3 regions of the Streptomyces sp. LaBMicrA B280 genome follow, and region 3 is predicted to be linked to each of the others. Evidence: riboswitches for the same ligand, from Rfam matches in the RefSeq annotation. Region 3 holds a riboswitch; each other region holds the start of a gene.
The links. Region 3 has a riboswitch for cobalamin ahead of ACLF5H_RS01660 (CoA-acylating methylmalonate-semialdehyde dehydrogenase). Riboswitches for the same ligand answer to the same signal wherever they lie in the genome.
Positions count from the first base shown of each region.

Region 1 (5,623 bases), on a different contig from region 3:
ACCGCGCTGCGGGATCTCCCACGCCGTGCGGTACAGCGCCCGCACCTCCTCGGGGATCCACGCGAAGCCCTGCACCGAGCCGTTGGCCTCGCGCAGCGCCTCCCGGGTGCGCGCGTCCCACACGCCCAGGTTCTTCAGATCCCGCACCAGGTACGAGTTGACCTGGAGGAACTCACCGGACAGCGTCTCGCGCTTGAACAGGTTGGACACCTGCGGCTCGATGCACTCGTAGACACCCGCGATGGAGGCGATGGTGGCCGTCGGCGCGATCGCCAGCAGCAGCGAGTTGCGCAGGCCGACCTTCGCGATCCGGGTCCGCAGCGCCGCCCAGCGCTCGGGCCAGCTCTCCTCGACGTCGTAGTGGTCGGGGTGCAGCACACCGCGCGCGGTCCGGGTCTGCTCCCAGGCCGGCAGCGGGCCGCTGCGCTCGGCGAGGTCGGCGGACGCCTCGTACGCGGCGAGCATGATCCGCTCGGCGATCTTGGTGGACAGCGCCTTCGCCTCGGGGGAGTCGAAGGGCAGCCGCAGCTGGAAGAAGACGTCCTGGAGGCCCATCGCGCCGAGGCCCACCGGGCGCCACCTGGCGTTGGAGCGGCCGGCCTGCTCGGTCGGGTAGAAGTTGATGTCCACCACGCGGTCGAGGAAGGTGACGGCCGTGTGGACGGTCTCGTCCAGGCGCGCCCAGTCGATGTCCCCGTCGACCACGAAGGCGCCGAGGTTGACGGAGCCCAGGTTGCAGACCGCCGTCTCGCCGTCGTTGGTGACCTCCAGGATCTCCGTGCAGAGGTTGGAGGAGTGGATGACCTGACCCGGCTCGGCGGTCTGGTTGGCCGTGCGGTTGGCGGCGTCCTTGAACGTCATCCAGCCCTGGCCGGTCTGCGCGAGGGTGCGCATCATGCGGCCGTACAGCTCACGGGCCGGCATGGTCTTCTTCGCGAGGCCCTTGCGCTCCGCCTCGCGGTAGGCGGCGTCGAACTCCGCGCCGTACAGGTCCACCAGCTCGGGCACGTCCGCCGGGGAGAACAGCGACCACTGGCCGTCGGCGTTGACCCGGCGCATGAACTCGTCCGGCACCCAGTGCGCGAGGTTCAGATTGTGCGTACGGCGGGCGTCCTCACCGGTGTTGTCCCGCAGCTCCAGGAACTCCTCCAGGTCGGAGTGCCAGGTCTCCAGGTACACCGCGGCCGCGCCCTTGCGCCGGCCGCCCTGGTTCACCGCGGCCACCGAGGCGTCCAGGGTCTTCAGGAACGGCACGATGCCGTTGGAGTGCCCGTTCGTACCGCGGATCAGCGAACCGCGGGCGCGGATACGGGAGTACGACAGACCGATGCCACCGGCGTGCTTGGAGAGCCGGGCGACCTGGTGGTAGCGGTCGTAGATGGAGTCCAGCTCGTCCAGCGGGGAGTCGAGGAGGTAGCAGGACGACATCTGGGGGTGCCGGGTGCCGGAGTTGAACAGGGTGGGGGAGGAGGGCAGGTAGTCGAGCCGGCTCATCAGGCGGTAGAGCGCGGCGACCTCGTCCACGGAGCGGGCCGAGTCGTCCTCGGCCAGGCCGGCGGCGACGCGCAGCATGAAGTGCTGGGGCGTCTCGATGACCTGACGGGTGATCGGGTGGCGCAGCAGATAGCGGCTGTGCAGGGTGCGCAGGCCGAAGTAGCCGAAGCGGTCGTCGGCGGCGCGGTCGATCAGGTTGTCGAGCCGGGCGGCGTGGATCCGGGTGAACTCGGCCGTCCGGTCGGCGATGAGCCCCTCGCGGTGACCGACGGCGACCGACTCGGTGAAGGACGTCACGCCCTGCGAGGCGGCCTCGGCGCGGATGGAGATGGTCAGCAGCCGGGCGGCGAGCCGGGAGTACGCGGGGTCCTCGGAGATCAGTCCGGCCGCGGCCTCGGTCGCGAGCTCGCGCAGCTCCGCCTCGTCGGCGTGGGCGGAGCGGCCGCGCAGCGCGGCGGCGGCGACCCGGCCCGGATCGGCGTCGGGGAGGTCCCCGGTCAGCTCGGTCAGGGTCCGCAGCAGCGCGGTACCGGGACCGTCGTTCTCCAGGCCCTGGGCTGAAGCCGGTTCGGCTGGCGCGATGGTCACGTGGGGCTCTCCCTCGCTCGGCACGGGGCCTGGCGGAGGGCAGGGGCGGTCACGAGCGCACGGGGCGTCGCGTCCACCGGCCCACTCCGCGAGGCCCGGACGTCTCAGAGCACCCGAACCGGTGGGCCGGGTGCGCTGCCGGCAGGTCCTCGGACTGATCCCCGTGCGCGGATACGCACAAGTACACCGTTGCGGGACAGTTCCGGATTCGCACCGGATTCCCCTGCGACGACAGCGACCATGAGCATACATCTAGTGCCGGGTCGTCATGCCACCCCCAGATGTTGTGTCACGTTGTGTCTACGGGGGGTATGCGAAACGGGCCGCCGACGCCCTTGGCACCGACGGCCCGCCCCTGGCCGCCCGGGTTTCCCGGGCGCCTCGCTAGTGCGTGCTGCCCGCCGTGGCGGGCGGCAGCTCGACCTGTACGCCGGGGTCGCCCGCGTCCGCCGTGTAGTCCTCGGGACGGGTCTCGTCGACGCCCTCGGGGGCCTTCACGGCCTTCAGGACGACGGTCAGGACGACCGTGACGAGGACGTTGAGGACGAAGGCCGTCATGCCGATGTAGCCGATCTGGCCGATGCCCGGGATGTCGTCGGCGGAGCCGCCGAAGTGCTTCTGGGTCGGGGAGGCGACACCGTACGCGGCGAGGGTGCCGTAGACCATGCCGACCGCCCAGCCCGCGAGCAGCGCCCAGCGGTGGAACCAGCGGGTGAACAGACCGCCGACCAGGGCCGGGAAGGTCTGCAGGATCCAGATGCCGCCGAGCAGCTGGAAGTTGATGGCGACCGTCTTGTCCATGCCCAGGACGAAGATCAGCGCGCCGACCTTCACCAGCAGCGACACGAACTTGGAGACCTGCGCCTCCTGCTTCGGCGTGGCGTCCGGCTTGATGAAGTCCTTGTAGATGTTGCGCGTGAACAGGTTCGCCGCCGCGATCGACATGATCGCCGCCGGGACCAGCGCGCCGATGCCGATCGCCGCGAACGCCACACCGGTGAACCAGTCCGGGAACATGTCCTCGAACAGCTGCGGGATCGCCAGCTGCCCGTTGGTGACCTTCACCCCGGCCGCGATCGCCATGAAGCCCAGCAGCGCCAGCAGGCCCAGCATCAGGGAGTAGAGGGGCAGGATGGTGGTGTTGCGCCGGATCACGTTACGGCTCTTGGAGGAGAGCGTCGCGGTGATCGAGTGCGGGTACATGAACAGCGCGAGCGCGGAACCGAGCGCCAGCGTGGCGTACGTCCACTGCCCGGCGGGCGCCGGTGCGAGCGCCCCGCGCGGCTTGCCGGTGGCCGGGTTGACCTGGCTGAACGCGTGCGCCGCCTTGGCGAAGACGTCGTCGAACCCGCCCAGCTTGATCGGGATGTAGATGATCGCCACCAGGATGACGAGGTAGATCAGACCGTCCTTGACGAACGCGATCAGCGCGGGCGCCCGCAGACCCGAGGAGTACGTGTACGCCGCCAGCACCGCGAACGCGATCAGCAGCGGCAGGTCCTTCACGAACCCGTTGGTGTGGTCGCCGCCGCCGACGCCCATCACGTCCAGCACCGCCTGGATGCCGACGAGCTGGAGCGCGATGTACGGCATCGTCGCCAGGATGCCGGTCACCGCGACCGCGAGCGAAAGGCCCTTCGAGCCGAACCGGCCGCGCACGAAGTCGGAGGTGGTGACGTAGCCGTGCCGGTGCGAGACCGACCACAGCCGCGGCAGGAAGGTGAAGATCAGCGGGTAGACCAGGATCGTGTACGGCACCGCGAAGAAGCCGGACGCGCCCGCCGCGTAGATCGCCGCCGGTACGGCCACGAAGGTGTAGGCCGTGTAGAGGTCGCCGCCGAGCAGGAACCAGGTGATCCAGGTGCCGAACGACCGGCCGCCCAGCCCCCATTCGTCCAGCGTGTGCTCGTTCTCGGCCCGGCGCCAGCGCGCGGCGAGGAAGCCGAGGACCGTGACGGCCAGGAAGAAGAAGATGAAGACGCCCAGTGCGACGCCGTTGACTCCGGTCTTCACTTCGCGGCACCCCCCTGCGCGTCACGACGGGAGCGCTGGTCGTGCTGCCAGAGCTTGTACGCGATCATGGTGAGGGCGGTGGAGATCAGCACCCAGACCATCTGGTACCAGTAGAAGAACGGAATGCCGATGAACGTCGGGTCCGTCTTCGCGTAGGAGCCGACCCAGAGCATCGCCACGAAGGGCGCGACGAGACAAATGCCGATGACCACGCGGAGCGGTGTCACCACCGGTGGTCCCACTTCGGGCGTTTCTGACATGCTGCGGCTCCGTCCCCTCGCTGATCACCTGTGTAATGCGCAGGCAATCTAGGTGACGGTATCCAGCTGGTGGAAGACCTCGTCTCAAGCTGTGTGTATCGATTCGGCGAAGGAACGGACGCCTCCGAACCGGCCGCGGGAGACTCCCTAGTCCATCGGGCGCTTGAGGCGGGCGACGAACTTGTAGCGGTCGCCGCGGTACACCGAACGGACCCACTCGACCGGCAGTCCCGCGCGGTCCAGCGAGTGCCGGGAGAGCATCAGCATCGGCAGCCCGACGTCCGTACCGAGCAGACCGGCCTCGCGCGGGGTGGCCAGCGAGGTCTCGATGGTCTCCTCGGCCTCGGCGAGATGGACGTCGTACACCTCGGCGAGCGCGGTGTAGAGGGACGTGTACTTCACCAGTGAACGGCGCAGCGCGGGGAAGCGCTTGGCGGAGAGATGGGTGGTCTCTATGGCCATGGGCTCGCCGTTGGCCATGCGCAGCCGCTCGATGCGCAGCACCCGGCCGCCGGCGGAGATGTCGAGCAGCTCGGCGAGCCGGTCGTCGGCGGTGATGTAGCCGACGTCCAGCAGCTGGGAGGTCGGCTCCAGGCCCTGGGCGCGCATGTCCTCGGTGTAGGAGGTGAGCTGGAGCGCCTGGGAGACCTTGGGCTTGGCGACGAAGGTGCCCTTGCCCTGGATGCGCTCCAGGCGGCCCTCCACGACCAGCTCCTGAAGGGCCTGGCGGACGGTGGTGCGGGAGGTGTCGAACTCCGCGGCCAGCGTGCGCTCCGGCGGGACCGGCGTGCCGGGCGCCTGCGTCTCCGTCATGTCGAGCAGGTGCTTCTTCAGGCGGTAGTACTTCGGCACACGCGCGGTACGGACGGTCGTGCCGGCCTCGTTCTCCGCACTGCTGACATCGGTGCTCATGCTCCGCCTTCCCGGCTCCGGATGCCGAAAGCGACCGGCATCCCCATCGGCCACGGCTCACATCGTGGCACGGCTTACTGTGTCAGGACTCCACCCGCACGCTCCGTGATCCCCTCTGTATACCGTCGGGACCCGAGCTGGTCTAGTCCAACAGGGGTCCCTCGGGCACCGGGTCAGGGCGTCCTAGATCCCCTGCCACCGCGGCTTGTTCGCGTAGGTGTGCCGGAAGTAGTCCGCCAGCTTCAGCTTCGAGGCGGCCGCCTCGTCCACGACGACGGTGGCGTGCGGGTGCAGCTGGAGCGCCGAGGCCGGGCAGACGGCCGCCACCGGACCCTCGACCGTCGCCGCGACCGCGT
Region 1 is NZ_JBMJCT010000065.1:70,737-76,359, reverse strand. Features, by position in the region: gene ACLF5H_RS36165 (ribonucleoside-diphosphate reductase subunit alpha) at 1-2,082, opposite strand, end outside; cobalamin riboswitch at 2,206-2,340, opposite strand; gene mctP (monocarboxylate uptake permease MctP) at 2,467-4,095, opposite strand; gene ACLF5H_RS36155 (DUF3311 domain-containing protein) at 4,092-4,355, opposite strand; gene ACLF5H_RS36150 (GntR family transcriptional regulator) at 4,503-5,267, opposite strand; gene nagB (glucosamine-6-phosphate deaminase) at 5,451-5,623, opposite strand, start outside.
Region 1: it holds a riboswitch for cobalamin, as region 3 does, so the genes downstream of both, ACLF5H_RS36165 (ribonucleoside-diphosphate reductase subunit alpha) here and ACLF5H_RS01660 (CoA-acylating methylmalonate-semialdehyde dehydrogenase) in region 3, are expected to answer to the same signal.

Region 2 (5,623 bases), on a different contig from region 3:
GCCATGTCCGCCACCCTCAACCTGGTGGGCGCCTTCCTCTCCGTGGAGGTCGCCAACACGATCTCCAAGGGACTCGTCGATGAGAGCGGAATCCGCCCCGAGGTCATCTTCGCCGCTCTGGTCGGCGCGATCCTCTGGAACCTGCTGACCTGGCTGGTGGGCCTGCCCTCCAGTTCCTCGCACGCCCTGATGGGCGGTCTGATCGGCGCCGCCGTCGCCTCCGCCGGGTTCGGCGCCGTGCACGGCGGCGTCCTGGTCACCAAGGTGCTGCTGCCCGCGGTCGCCGCACCGGTCGTGGCGGGTGTCGCCGCCCTGGTGGCCACCCGGCTCTCCTACAACGCCGGCACCAAGACCGAGGGCGAGGCCACCCGCAAGGGCTTCCGCGTCGGCCAGGTCGCCTCCGCCGCGCTGGTCTCCCTCGCGCACGGCACCAACGACGCGCAGAAGACGATGGGCGTCATCACCCTCGCGCTGATCGCGGGCGGCGCCATCGCCCCCGGCTCCAACCCTCCCACCTGGGTGATCCTCTCCGCGGGCCTCGCCATCGCGCTCGGCACCTACATCGGCGGCTGGCGCATCATCCGCACCATGGGCACGGGCCTGACCGATCTGGAGCCCCGTCAGGGCTTCGCCGCGCAGACCAGCGCCGCGACCGCCATCCTGGCCTCCTCCCACCTCGGCTTCTCCCTCTCCACCACCCATGTCGTCTCCGGCGCGGTGATGGGTTCGGGCCTCGGCCGCAAGGGCGGTGTGGTCCGCTGGTCCACCGCGACCCGGATGACCGTCGCCTGGGTGCTCACCCTGCCGGCCGCCGCGCTGGTCGGCGCGGGCGCCGAGGCCGTCACCGAACTCGGTGACGGGGGCACCGCCGCGGTCGCCGTCTTCCTGGTCGCCGCGAGCGCCTGGATCTACAAGCTGTCCCGGCGCGAGGTCATCGACCACACCAATGTGATCGCCGACCCGGCCGCGGAGCCCTCCGGCGTGGTGACCACCGCCATCGCCGCGGTGAGCCCCCCGCCCACGGGCGCGATCACCGAGGACCTGACGGCCACCATCCCGGCCCCCGCGGGGGCTCCGGCCGCCGAGGCAGCGGCCCCCGCCGCCTCGGTCCCGCCGGCCGCCACCGTCTGACCCCGAGCCCGTTCACCAAGGAAGCATCCCCATGAAGATCGACTGGGCGTCCATCGGCTCCGTCTTCGGCGTCAGCCTCGCGTTCACCGTGGGCCTGGTGGTCCTGTTCACCCTCGGCGTCAACGGCCTCGCCCGGCGCGAGAAGGCCGCGGCCGAGGGCGGCTCCGCCACGCTCGCCGTCACCGGCGCCTACGTCTGCTTCGCGGCCTGCGCGGCGGCGGTGGCGTACGGCATCCTCCTGATCGTCTCCAAGTCCTGAGCCCGGGCCCCGGTCCCGGGGCCCGGCAGTTCCCGAAGGCTCCCCTGCGCCACCCGCGGCAGGGGAGCCTCTCGCGTACCCGGCCGCCCCTCGTGGCGCGGCAACACCCCTCGTGGTGTGGGAATCTGCACACTCCCGCAGGTCAACGGCAAGTTGACGGCCGTTCCGGGGGCGTGGTGGACTGCCCACGCCATTTACGGCAGCAGAAGAGGAAGCCGGTGCGAATCCGGCGCGGTCCCGCCACTGTCACCGGGGAAGAACCCCCGGGTAGCCAGGAACTCTCGCCGCCGGATCACGTCGAACCAGGGCGCGGACACCCTGAGTGAGGACACATCGCCATGCTCGGCTGCCGAAGGACCAGTACCAGGACCACTGTCGCGGTGACCACGGCCGACTGAGCCGATGGCCGCCGATCGCAGGTACGCGTACGGCGCCGCCGCCGGACTTCTCGGCGACCTCCTCCTCGGCGATCCCCGCCGCGGGCATCCGGTCGCCGCGTTCGGGCGCGCGGCCGCCGCGGTCGAGGGCGCGTTGTGGCACGACCACCGCGGCTGGGGCGCTCTGCACACCACCGTGTGCGCCGGTGGCGCCGTCGCGCTCGGCGCGCTGGCCGCCCGTGTCGTACGCCCCTCCCCCGCCGCCTCCGTCGCCCTGACCGCCGCGGCCGCCTGGGCCGTCGTCGGCGGCACCTCCCTCGCCCGCGAGGCGGAGGCCATCGGCGCCGCCCTGACCGCCGGGGACATCGAGGCGGCCCGCGCCCGGCTGCCGCATCTGTGCGGCCGGGACCCGCAGGCGCTGGACGCCGACGGGATCGCGCGGGCCGTGGTCGAGTCGGTCGCCGAGAACACCTCCGACGCGGTCGTCGGCGCCCTGGTGTGGGGCGCGGCCGCCGGAGTGCCGGGACTGCTGGGCTTCCGGGCCGTCAACACCCTCGACGCCATGGTGGGTCACAAGTCCCCCAGGCACCGCCGCTTCGGCTGGGCGTCCGCGCGCCTGGACGACGTGGCCGGCTGGCCGGGGGCCCGGCTGACCGCCGTCCTCGCCGCCGCGGCCGGACCCGATCCGCGCGGCGCCGTACGGGCGTGGCGCGCCGACGCCCGCCGCCATCCGAGCCCCAACGCCGGTCCCGTGGAGGCCTCCTTCGCGGGAGCCCTCGGCGTGCGCCTGGGCGGCACCCTCTCCTACGGCGGCCGCGTCGAGCACCGACCCGTGCTGGGCGGCGCCACCGGACGGGCCGTGCGGGTCACCGACATCGGGCGGGCCGTACGGCTCTCCCGGCGCGTCGGCCTGCTCGCGCTCGGCACCACCCTCGGCGCCCGCCTCCTCGTCAACGGACTGAAAGGACGCGGGAAGTGAACGGTGGTCTCCTCGTCGCCGGCACCACCTCCGACGCCGGAAAGAGCGTCGTGACGGCCGGGATCTGCCGGTGGCTGGTGCGCCAGGGCGTGAAGGTCGCGCCGTTCAAGGCGCAGAACATGTCCCTCAACTCCTTCGTCACCCGCGAGGGCGCCGAGATCGGGCGGGCCCAGGCCATGCAGGCCCAGGCGTGCCGGATCGAGCCGACCGCGCTGATGAACCCCGTGCTGCTCAAGCCCGGCGGCGAACAGAGCAGCCAGGTGGTGCTGCTGGGCAAGCCGGTGGGCGAGATGAGCGCGCGCGGCTACCACGGCGGGCGCCGGCAGCGGCTGCTCGGCACGGTCCTCGACTGCCTGGCCGAGCTGCGCGGCCAGTACGACGCGGTGATCTGCGAGGGCGCGGGCAGCCCCGCCGAGATCAATCTGCGCCGCACCGACATCGTCAACATGGGCATCGCGCGCGGCGCCCGGCTGCCCGTGCTCGTCGTCGGCGACATCGACCGCGGGGGCGTCTTCGCCTCCTTCTTCGGCACCCTCGCGCTGCTCTCGCCCGAGGACCAGGAGCTGGTCGCCGGATTCCTGGTGAACAAGTTCCGCGGCGATGTCTCGCTGCTGGAGCCGGGCCTGGACATGCTCAAGGACCTCACCGGGCGGCCGGCGTACGGCGTGCTGCCGTTCCGGCACGGGCTCGGGATCGACGAGGAGGACGGCCTGCGTGTCTCCCTGCGGGGCGCGGTGCGGGAGTCGGCCGTCGCTCCCCCGCTCGGCGCCGACGTGCTGCGCGTCGCCGTGTGCGCGATCCCGCTGATGTCCAACTTCACCGACGTGGACGCGCTGGCCGCCGAACCCGGCGTCGTGGTGCGGTTCGTGGACCGCCCGGAGGAGCTGGCCGACGCCGATCTGGTGATCGTCCCCGGCACCCGGGGCACCGTCCGGGCGCTCCGGTGGCTGCGCGAGCGCGGCCTCGCCGACGCGCTCGCCCGCAGGGCCGCCGAACACCGGCCCGTGCTCGGCATCTGCGGCGGCTTCCAGATCCTCGGCGAGCACATCGAGGACGACGTGGAGTCGCGGGCCGGCGCTGTCCCCGGCCTCGGACTGCTGCCCGTACGGGTGCGGTTCGCCCGCGAGAAGACCCTCACCCGCCCCACCGGCCGGGCCCTCGGCGAGCCGGTCGGGGGGTACGAGATCCACCACGGCGTCGCCGAGGTCACCGGGGGCGAAGCCTTCCTGGACGGCTGCCGGGTCGGCCAGACCTGGGGCACCCACTGGCACGGCTCACTGGAGTCGGACGGCTTCCGGCGGGCCTTCCTGCGCGAGGTGGCCGCCGCCGCGGGCCGCCGCTTCGTGCCCGCGCCGGACACCTCTTTCGCCGCGCTGCGCGAGGAGCAGCTCGACCGGCTCGGCGATCTGATCGAACAGCACGCGGACACGGACGCGCTGTGGCGGCTCATCGAGTCCGGCGCGCCGCAAGGACTGCCCTTCATCCCACCGGGAGCGCCCGCATGAGCACAGTGTTGTTGTTGTCGACCGCCGACACGGATCTGCTGGCGGCCCGTGCCTGCGGCGCCGGTTATCTGATCGGCAACCCCACCCGGGTCGACGTCGCCGAGGAGTTGCCGCGGCTGCTGGCGGGCGCGGACCTCGCCGTCGTACGGCTGCTCGGCGGCAAGCGCGCCTGGGAGGACGGGCTGGCCGCGCTGAAGGCGTCCGGCGTCCCGGCGGTGCTGCTGGGCGGCGAGGCGGTGCCGGACGCGGAGCTGATGGCCGACTCGACCGTGCCCGCCGGAGTGGTGGCGGAGGCGCTGCGCTATCTGGTCGAGGGCGGCCCGGACAATCTGCGCGAGCTGTCCCGGTTCCTGTCCGACACCGTGCTGCTGACCGGCGAGGGCTTCGAGGAGCCGCGCCGGATGCCGGAGTTCGGCGTGCACGGCGGGTACGAGGTGCAGGACGGCCGCCCGACCGTGGGCGTGCTCTTCTACCGGGCCCATGAACTCAGCGGCAACACCGCCTTCGTGGACACTCTGTGCTCGGCGATCGAGGCGCGGGGCGCCAACGCCCTCCCGGTGTACTGCGGTTCGCTGCGCGGCGCGGACGCCGGGCTGTACGAGCTGCTGGGCCGGGCCGACGCGCTGGTCGCCACCGTGCTCGCGGCCGGCGGCACCCATGCCTCAGAGGCGTCGGCGGGCGGCGACGAGGAGGCCTGGGACATCGGCGCGCTGGCCGACCTGAACATCCCGGTGCTGCAAGGGCTCTGCCTCACCTCCTCGCACAGCGCCTGGGACGAGTCGGACGCCGCGCTCTCCCCCATGGACGCGGCGATGCAGGTCGCCATCCCGGAGTTCGACGGCCGGCTGATCACCGTGCCGTTCTCCTTCAAGGAGCAGGGCCCCGACGAGGTCCCGGTGTACGTCGCCGACCCCGAGCGGGCCGCCCGGGTGGCCGGGATCGCGGTGCGGCACGCCCGGCTCGGGTACCAGCCGAACGCCGAGAAACGCGTCGCGCTGGTCTTCACCGCCTACCCGACCAAGCACTCCCGGGTCGGCAACGCGGTCGGCCTGGACACGCCCGCCTCCGCCGTCCGGGTGCTGGACGCGCTGCGGGACGCCGGGTACGCGCTCTCCGAATACCCCTCCGAGGGCGACGAGTTGATCCACCGGCTGATCGAGGCCGGCGGCCACGACGTGGAGTGGCTGACCGAGGATCAGCTGGCCGCCGCACCCGCGCGGGTGCCGCTGGCCGACTACCGGGCGTGGTTCGAGAAGCTGGACCCCGCGCTGCGCGAGGCGATGACCGAGGCGTGGGGCGAGCCGCCGGGCAACCTCTACGTGGACGGCGACGACATCGTGCTCGCCTCCCTCCGGTTCGGCAACGTCGTGGT
Region 2 is NZ_JBMJCT010000006.1:161,462-167,084, reverse strand. Features, by position in the region: gene ACLF5H_RS06360 (inorganic phosphate transporter) at 1-1,131, shown strand, start outside; gene ACLF5H_RS06355 (hypothetical protein) at 1,163-1,390, shown strand; cobalamin riboswitch at 1,551-1,693, shown strand; gene ACLF5H_RS06350 (cobalamin biosynthesis protein) at 1,793-2,746, shown strand; gene ACLF5H_RS06345 (cobyric acid synthase) at 2,743-4,251, shown strand; gene cobN (cobaltochelatase subunit CobN) at 4,248-5,623, shown strand, end outside.
Region 2: it holds a riboswitch for cobalamin, as region 3 does, so the genes downstream of both, ACLF5H_RS06350 (cobalamin biosynthesis protein) here and ACLF5H_RS01660 (CoA-acylating methylmalonate-semialdehyde dehydrogenase) in region 3, are expected to answer to the same signal.

Region 3 (5,623 bases):
CGGCCGGCGGCTGCCCCGCACCCTGCACCCCATGGCCTGGTGGGTGTGGGCGCTCGCGCTCGCCACCGCGGTCAGCCGCACGGACAACCCGCTGCTGCTGCTCCTGGTGCTCGCCGTCCTCGGCTACGTCGTCACCGCCCGGCGCACCGAGGCGCCCTGGGCCCGCGGCTTCGTCTACTACCTCTACCTCGCCCTGTCGGTGGTCGCGATCCGCGTCGCCTTCCGGGCCGTGTTCGCCACCGGCATCACCCCGCACGACCACTTCCTCTTCTCCCTGCCGCACCTCCCCACCCCCGACTGGTACGCGGGCATCCGGATCGGCGGCCCGGTCTCGCTGGAAGCCCTGCTGTCCTCCGCCACCGACGGGCTGCGTCTCGCCTGCATGCTGGCCTGCGTCGGCGCCGCCAACACCCTCGCCAACCCCAAGCGCGCCCTGCGCGTCCTGCCGGGCGCCCTGTACGAGCTGGGCGTGGCCGTCACCGTCGCGATCAGCGTGGCGCCCCAGCTGGTGCAGAGCGTCCAACGCGTCGCCCGCGCACGGCGGTTGCGCGCGGGCCGGGCCAAGGGCGTCAAGGCGCTGCGCTCCATCGCGGTGCCGGTCCTGGAGGACGCCCTGGAACGCTCCCTGCGGCTGGCCGCCGCCATGGACTCACGCGGCTACGGCCGGGCGGGCAGCGCCACCCGCCGCTCCCGCCGGGTCACCGGCGCGCTGATGCTGCTCGGCATGTGTGGTCTGTGCGCCGGGGCGTACGGGCTCCTCGACGCCACCGCGCCCACCCTCCTCGGGCTGCCCGCGATGTCCTGCGGGGCCGCGCTGTGCGTGGCGGGCCTGCGGCTCGGCGGCCGGCGCGTCACCCGCACCGCCTACCGGCCCGACCCCTGGCGGCTGCCCGAGTGGTGCGTCGCGGGCAGCGGACTGCTCTCGGCCGTGCTGCTGTTCAGCGATCTCGGTTACGACCCCGCCCAGCTCAACCCCACCTACTATCCTCTCACCTGGCCGGGTCTGCCGCTGGTGCCGACCGCCGCCGTCCTGCTCGCCGGCACCGCCGGCTTCCTCGCCCCGCCGCCCGGCCCCGTCCCGAGAGCCACCGCACCGTGATCACCTTCGACCAGGTCACCGTCCATTACGACGACATGCCCGAGCCCGCACTGCGGGACGTCGCCCTCACGGTGGACGAGGGCGAACTCTGCCTCGTCGTCGGCCACACGGGCGTCGGCAAGTCGACCCTGCTCGGCGCCGTCAACGGGCTGGTCCCGCACTTCACCGGCGGCACCCTGTACGGCCGGGTCACCGTCGACGGCCGGGACACCGCCCACCATCCGCCCCGCGAACTCGCCGATGTCGTCGGCGTGGTGGGCCAGGACCCCATCGACGGCTTCGTGACCGACACCGTCGAGGAGGAACTCGCCTACGCCATGGAGCAGTTGGCGATCCTGCCTGCGACCATGCGCAAGCGGGTCGAGGAGACCCTCGATCTGCTCGGCCTCGCCGACCTGCGGCACCGCGCGCTGCACACGCTCTCCGGCGGACAGCAGCAGCGCGTCGCGATCGGCTCCGTGCTCACCGCCCACCCGCGCGTGCTGGTCCTGGACGAACCCACCTCCGCCCTGGACCCGACGGCGGCCGAGGAGGTCCTCGCCGCCGTCACCCGGCTCGTGCACGACCTCGGTGTCACCGTCCTCATGGCCGAGCACCGCCTGGAGCGGGTCGTGCAGTACGCGGACCGCGTCATCCATCTGCCCGGCGACGGCCGGGCCCGCATCGGCCCACCCGCCGAGATCCTGCGTACGGCCACGATCGCGCCGCCGATCGTGGAGCTGGGCCGGGCCGCGGGCTGGTCCCCGCTGCCGCTGTCCATCCGCGACGCCCGCCGCGCCGCCGCCCCGCTGCGTACCCTGCTGGCCGGGCGGACCCCGGCCCCCGTACGGCCGCCGGTCCCGGACGGCAAGGGGAACCGGCTGCTGGCCGCGCGCGGTGTCACGGTCGCCTACCGGGACGTCGCCGCCGTACGGGCCGTGGACCTCGATCTGCACGCGGGCGAGGTCATCGCGCTGATGGGCCGCAACGGCTCCGGCAAGTCCTCCCTGCTGTGGGCCCTCCAGGGCTCCGGACCCCGCCGGGCCGGAAGCGTCCGGGTGGACGGCGGACACGGCACGCGGGACCCGCACGCGGTGTCCGCGGCCGAGGCCCGCCGACTCGTCGGACTGGTCCCGCAGACACCCGCCGACCTGCTCTATCTGGAGAGCGTCGGAGAGGAACTCGCCCAGGCGGACGCCGAGTCGGCGGCCGGGGTGACGGCGCGCGAGCTGCTCGACCGGCTCGCGCCCGGCATCGAGGACGCCACGCACCCCCGCGACCTGTCGGAGGGGCAGAAGCTCGCCCTCGTCCTCGCCGTCCAACTGGCCGCCGCGCCCCGGGTCGTACTGCTGGACGAGCCGACCCGGGGCCTGGACTACCGGGCCAAGACGGCACTGACCGGCATCGTGGACGCGCTCGCGGCCGAGGGCCGTGCGGTCGTCATCTCCACCCATGACGTCGAGTTCGCCGCCCGCGCCGCCGACCGCGTCGTCGTCATGGCCGAGGGGGACATCGTCGCCGACGGCCCCACCACCGAAGTCATCGTCTCCTCCCCGACGTTCGCCCCGCAGACGGCCAAGATCCTCGCACCGCTGCCCTTCCTGACGGCGGATCAGGTCGCACGCGAGCTCGCGGACCCGGGCGAGGCGCGGTCATGAGCGGACGCGCGCGGACCGGCGGACCCGCCATCCGGCTGACCGGCCGGGCCGGGGTGGTCATGGCGCTGGCCGCCCTCCTCGGACTCGTCGCGTTCTTCTGGCCGTTCGTCGTCGCACCCGGCACGTTCGGCTCCTCCTACGCACCCCCGCTGATCTTCGGCGTGCTGCTGGTGCTCGTGCTCTGCGTGGTGCTCTCGGAGATCGCCGAGGGCGGCATCGACTCCAAGGCCCTCGCCATGCTCGGCGTGCTCTCCGCCGTCGACGCCGCCCTGCGCCCCCTCGGGGCCGGTACGGCGGGCATCGAGACGGTCTTCTTCGTCCTGGTCCTGGCCGGCCGGGTGTACGGTCCGGGCTTCGGCTTCGTCCTCGGCTGCACCTCGCTGTTCGCCTCCGCGCTGATCACCGGGGGAGTGGGGCCCTGGATGCCGTACCAGATGTTCGGCTGCGCCTTCGTCGGCATGCTCGCCGGATTCCTGCCCCGGGCGCGCGGCCGCCGCGAGGTGCTGATGCTCGCCGTCTACGGCTCGCTGTCCGGCTACCTCTTCGGCTTTCTGCTCAACCTCTCCTTCTGGCCGTTCTCCCTGGACCCGAACAGCTCGATCGCCTATCTGCCGGGCCTGCCCTTCACCGAGCAGTGGCACCGCTACGTCGCCTTCGACCTCGCCACCTCGCTGGGCTGGGACACCGGCCGGGCCGTCACCAACTTCGTGTGCGTGCTGCTGGCCGGTCCCGCGGTGCTGACCACCTTCCGGCGCGCCGCCCGCCGCGCCCGCTTCCGCGCGCCGGTGCGCTTCGCCGGACCCCGCGAGCGGCCCGCGGAGAGCGCGGACGGCGTGGCCTGAAGAGGCGTACCGGATCCCGTGAGGACGCACCGAATCCCCGGGGACACTGGATTTACTAGGACGTCCAACTATATATTCGGGGGAGAAGGCCCGCGGTGCAGGGAAGCCGGTGTGAATCCGGCGCGGTCCCGCCACTGTGACCGGGGAGTACGCCGTCGAGCAGGACGCCACTGACGAGCAGGATGTCGGGAAGGCGGACGGCGCGCGCTGATCCGGGAGTCAGGATACCGGCCGCGGGATGTTCCGTGTTGTCCACGAGGATGGAGCCGACACGCATGGCACCCCTGCGCACCCATGATCCCGGCGCGAGCCGACGCGGGCCCTCCCCGCGCGGCAATCCCGCCGTACCGGTCTGAGGGCTCGTCCCGCCACCGCGTCTTTCGCGCCGCCCCGGCACGCCCGCGTGCGCCCTCGCGCACCCGGCCGTGTGCCGCTGCCGCGCGCCATCCCGGATCACCCCCACCTGACGAGAGCAGGCAGCCATGATCCGTCCCCAAGCACCCTCCGCCGTACGCGAGTTGACCCACTTCGTCGACGGCAAGCACGTCCCGGGCACCTCCGGGGCGCACGGCGAGGTGTACGACCCCAACACCGGCGAGGTCCAGGCCCTGGTGCCGCTCGCCGACCGGGGCGAGACCGAGGCGGCGATCGCCTCCGCCGCCCAGGCGCAGCGCGCCTGGGCCGAGTTCAACCCGCAGCGCCGCGCCCGCGTCCTGCTGCGCTTCCTCCAGCTCGCCGAGCAGGAGAAGGACGCGCTGGCCCGGCTGCTGTCGGCCGAGCACGGCAAGACCGTCGCCGACGCCCACGGCGACCTCCAGCGCGGCCTGGACGTCGTGGAGTTCGCCGCCGGCATCCCGCATCTGCTCAAGGGCGAGTTCAGCGACAACGCCGGCACCGGCATCGATGTGCACTCCCTGCGCGCGCCGCTCGGCGTCATCGCGGGCATCACGCCGTTCAACTTCCCCGCCATGATCCCGCTCTGGCAGGCCGCACCCGCGCTGGCCTGCGGCAACGCCTTCGTCCTCAAGCCCTCCGAGCGCAACCCCTCGGTGCCGCTGCGGCTCGCCGAACTCTTCCTGGAGGCGGGCCTGCCGCCCGGCGTGCTCAACGTCGTCAACGGCGCCCGGGACGCCGTCGACACCCTCTTGGAGGACCCGCGCGTCGCCGCCCTCGGCTTCGTCGGCTCCACCCCCATCGCCGCGCACGTCTACGCCACCGCCGCCGCCCACGGCAAGCGCGCCCAGTGCTTCGGCGGCGCCAAGAACCACCTCATCGTGATGCCGGACGCCGATCTGGACCAGGCGGTGGACGCGCTGATCGGCGCCGGGTACGGCTCGGCCGGTGAGCGCTGCATGGCCATCTCCGTCGCCGTGCCGGTCGGCGAGGCCACCGCGGACGCCCTCGTCGCCCGGCTCACCGAACGCATCGCCGCCCTGCGGATCGGCCGCAGCGACGACCCCGAGGCCGACTTCGGCCCGCTGGTCGCCCCCGAGGCCCTGCGCAGGGTCCGCGAGTACGTCGACCTCGGGGTCCAGGAGGGCGCCGAACTCGTCGTGGACGGACGGGACTTCGTGCTCCCCGGCCATGAGAACGGCTTCTTCGCCGGAGCCTCGCTCTTCGACCGGGTCACCCCCGGCATGCGCGTCTACCAGGAGGAGATCTTCGGCCCGGTCCTCTCGGTCGTCCGCGCCGCCGACTACGAGGAGGCCCTGCGCCTGCCCAGCGAGCACCTCTACGGCAACGGCGTCGCGATCTTCACCCGTGACGGGGACACCGCCCGCGACTTCACCCGCCGGGTGAACACCGGCATGGTCGGCGTGAACGTGCCCATCCCGGTGCCCGTCGCCCACCACACCTTCGGCGGCTGGAAGCGCTCCGGCTTCGGCGACCTCGGCCAGCACGGCCCGGACGCGATCCGCTTCTGCACCCGCACCAAGACCGTCACCTCCCGCTGGCCCGCCGGCCGCCGCGAGGGCGCCTCCTTCACGATCCCCACGATGGGCTGAGCGCCGCTATGACCACCACCCTGCTCACCGAGGACCAGC
Region 3 is NZ_JBMJCT010000002.1:75,866-81,488, forward strand. Features, by position in the region: gene ACLF5H_RS01645 (CbiQ family ECF transporter T component) at 1-1,099, shown strand, start outside; gene ACLF5H_RS01650 (ABC transporter ATP-binding protein) at 1,096-2,736, shown strand; gene ACLF5H_RS01655 (ECF transporter S component) at 2,733-3,578, shown strand; cobalamin riboswitch at 3,655-3,828, shown strand; gene ACLF5H_RS01660 (CoA-acylating methylmalonate-semialdehyde dehydrogenase) at 4,061-5,584, shown strand; gene ACLF5H_RS01665 (acyl-CoA dehydrogenase family protein) at 5,593-5,623, shown strand, end outside.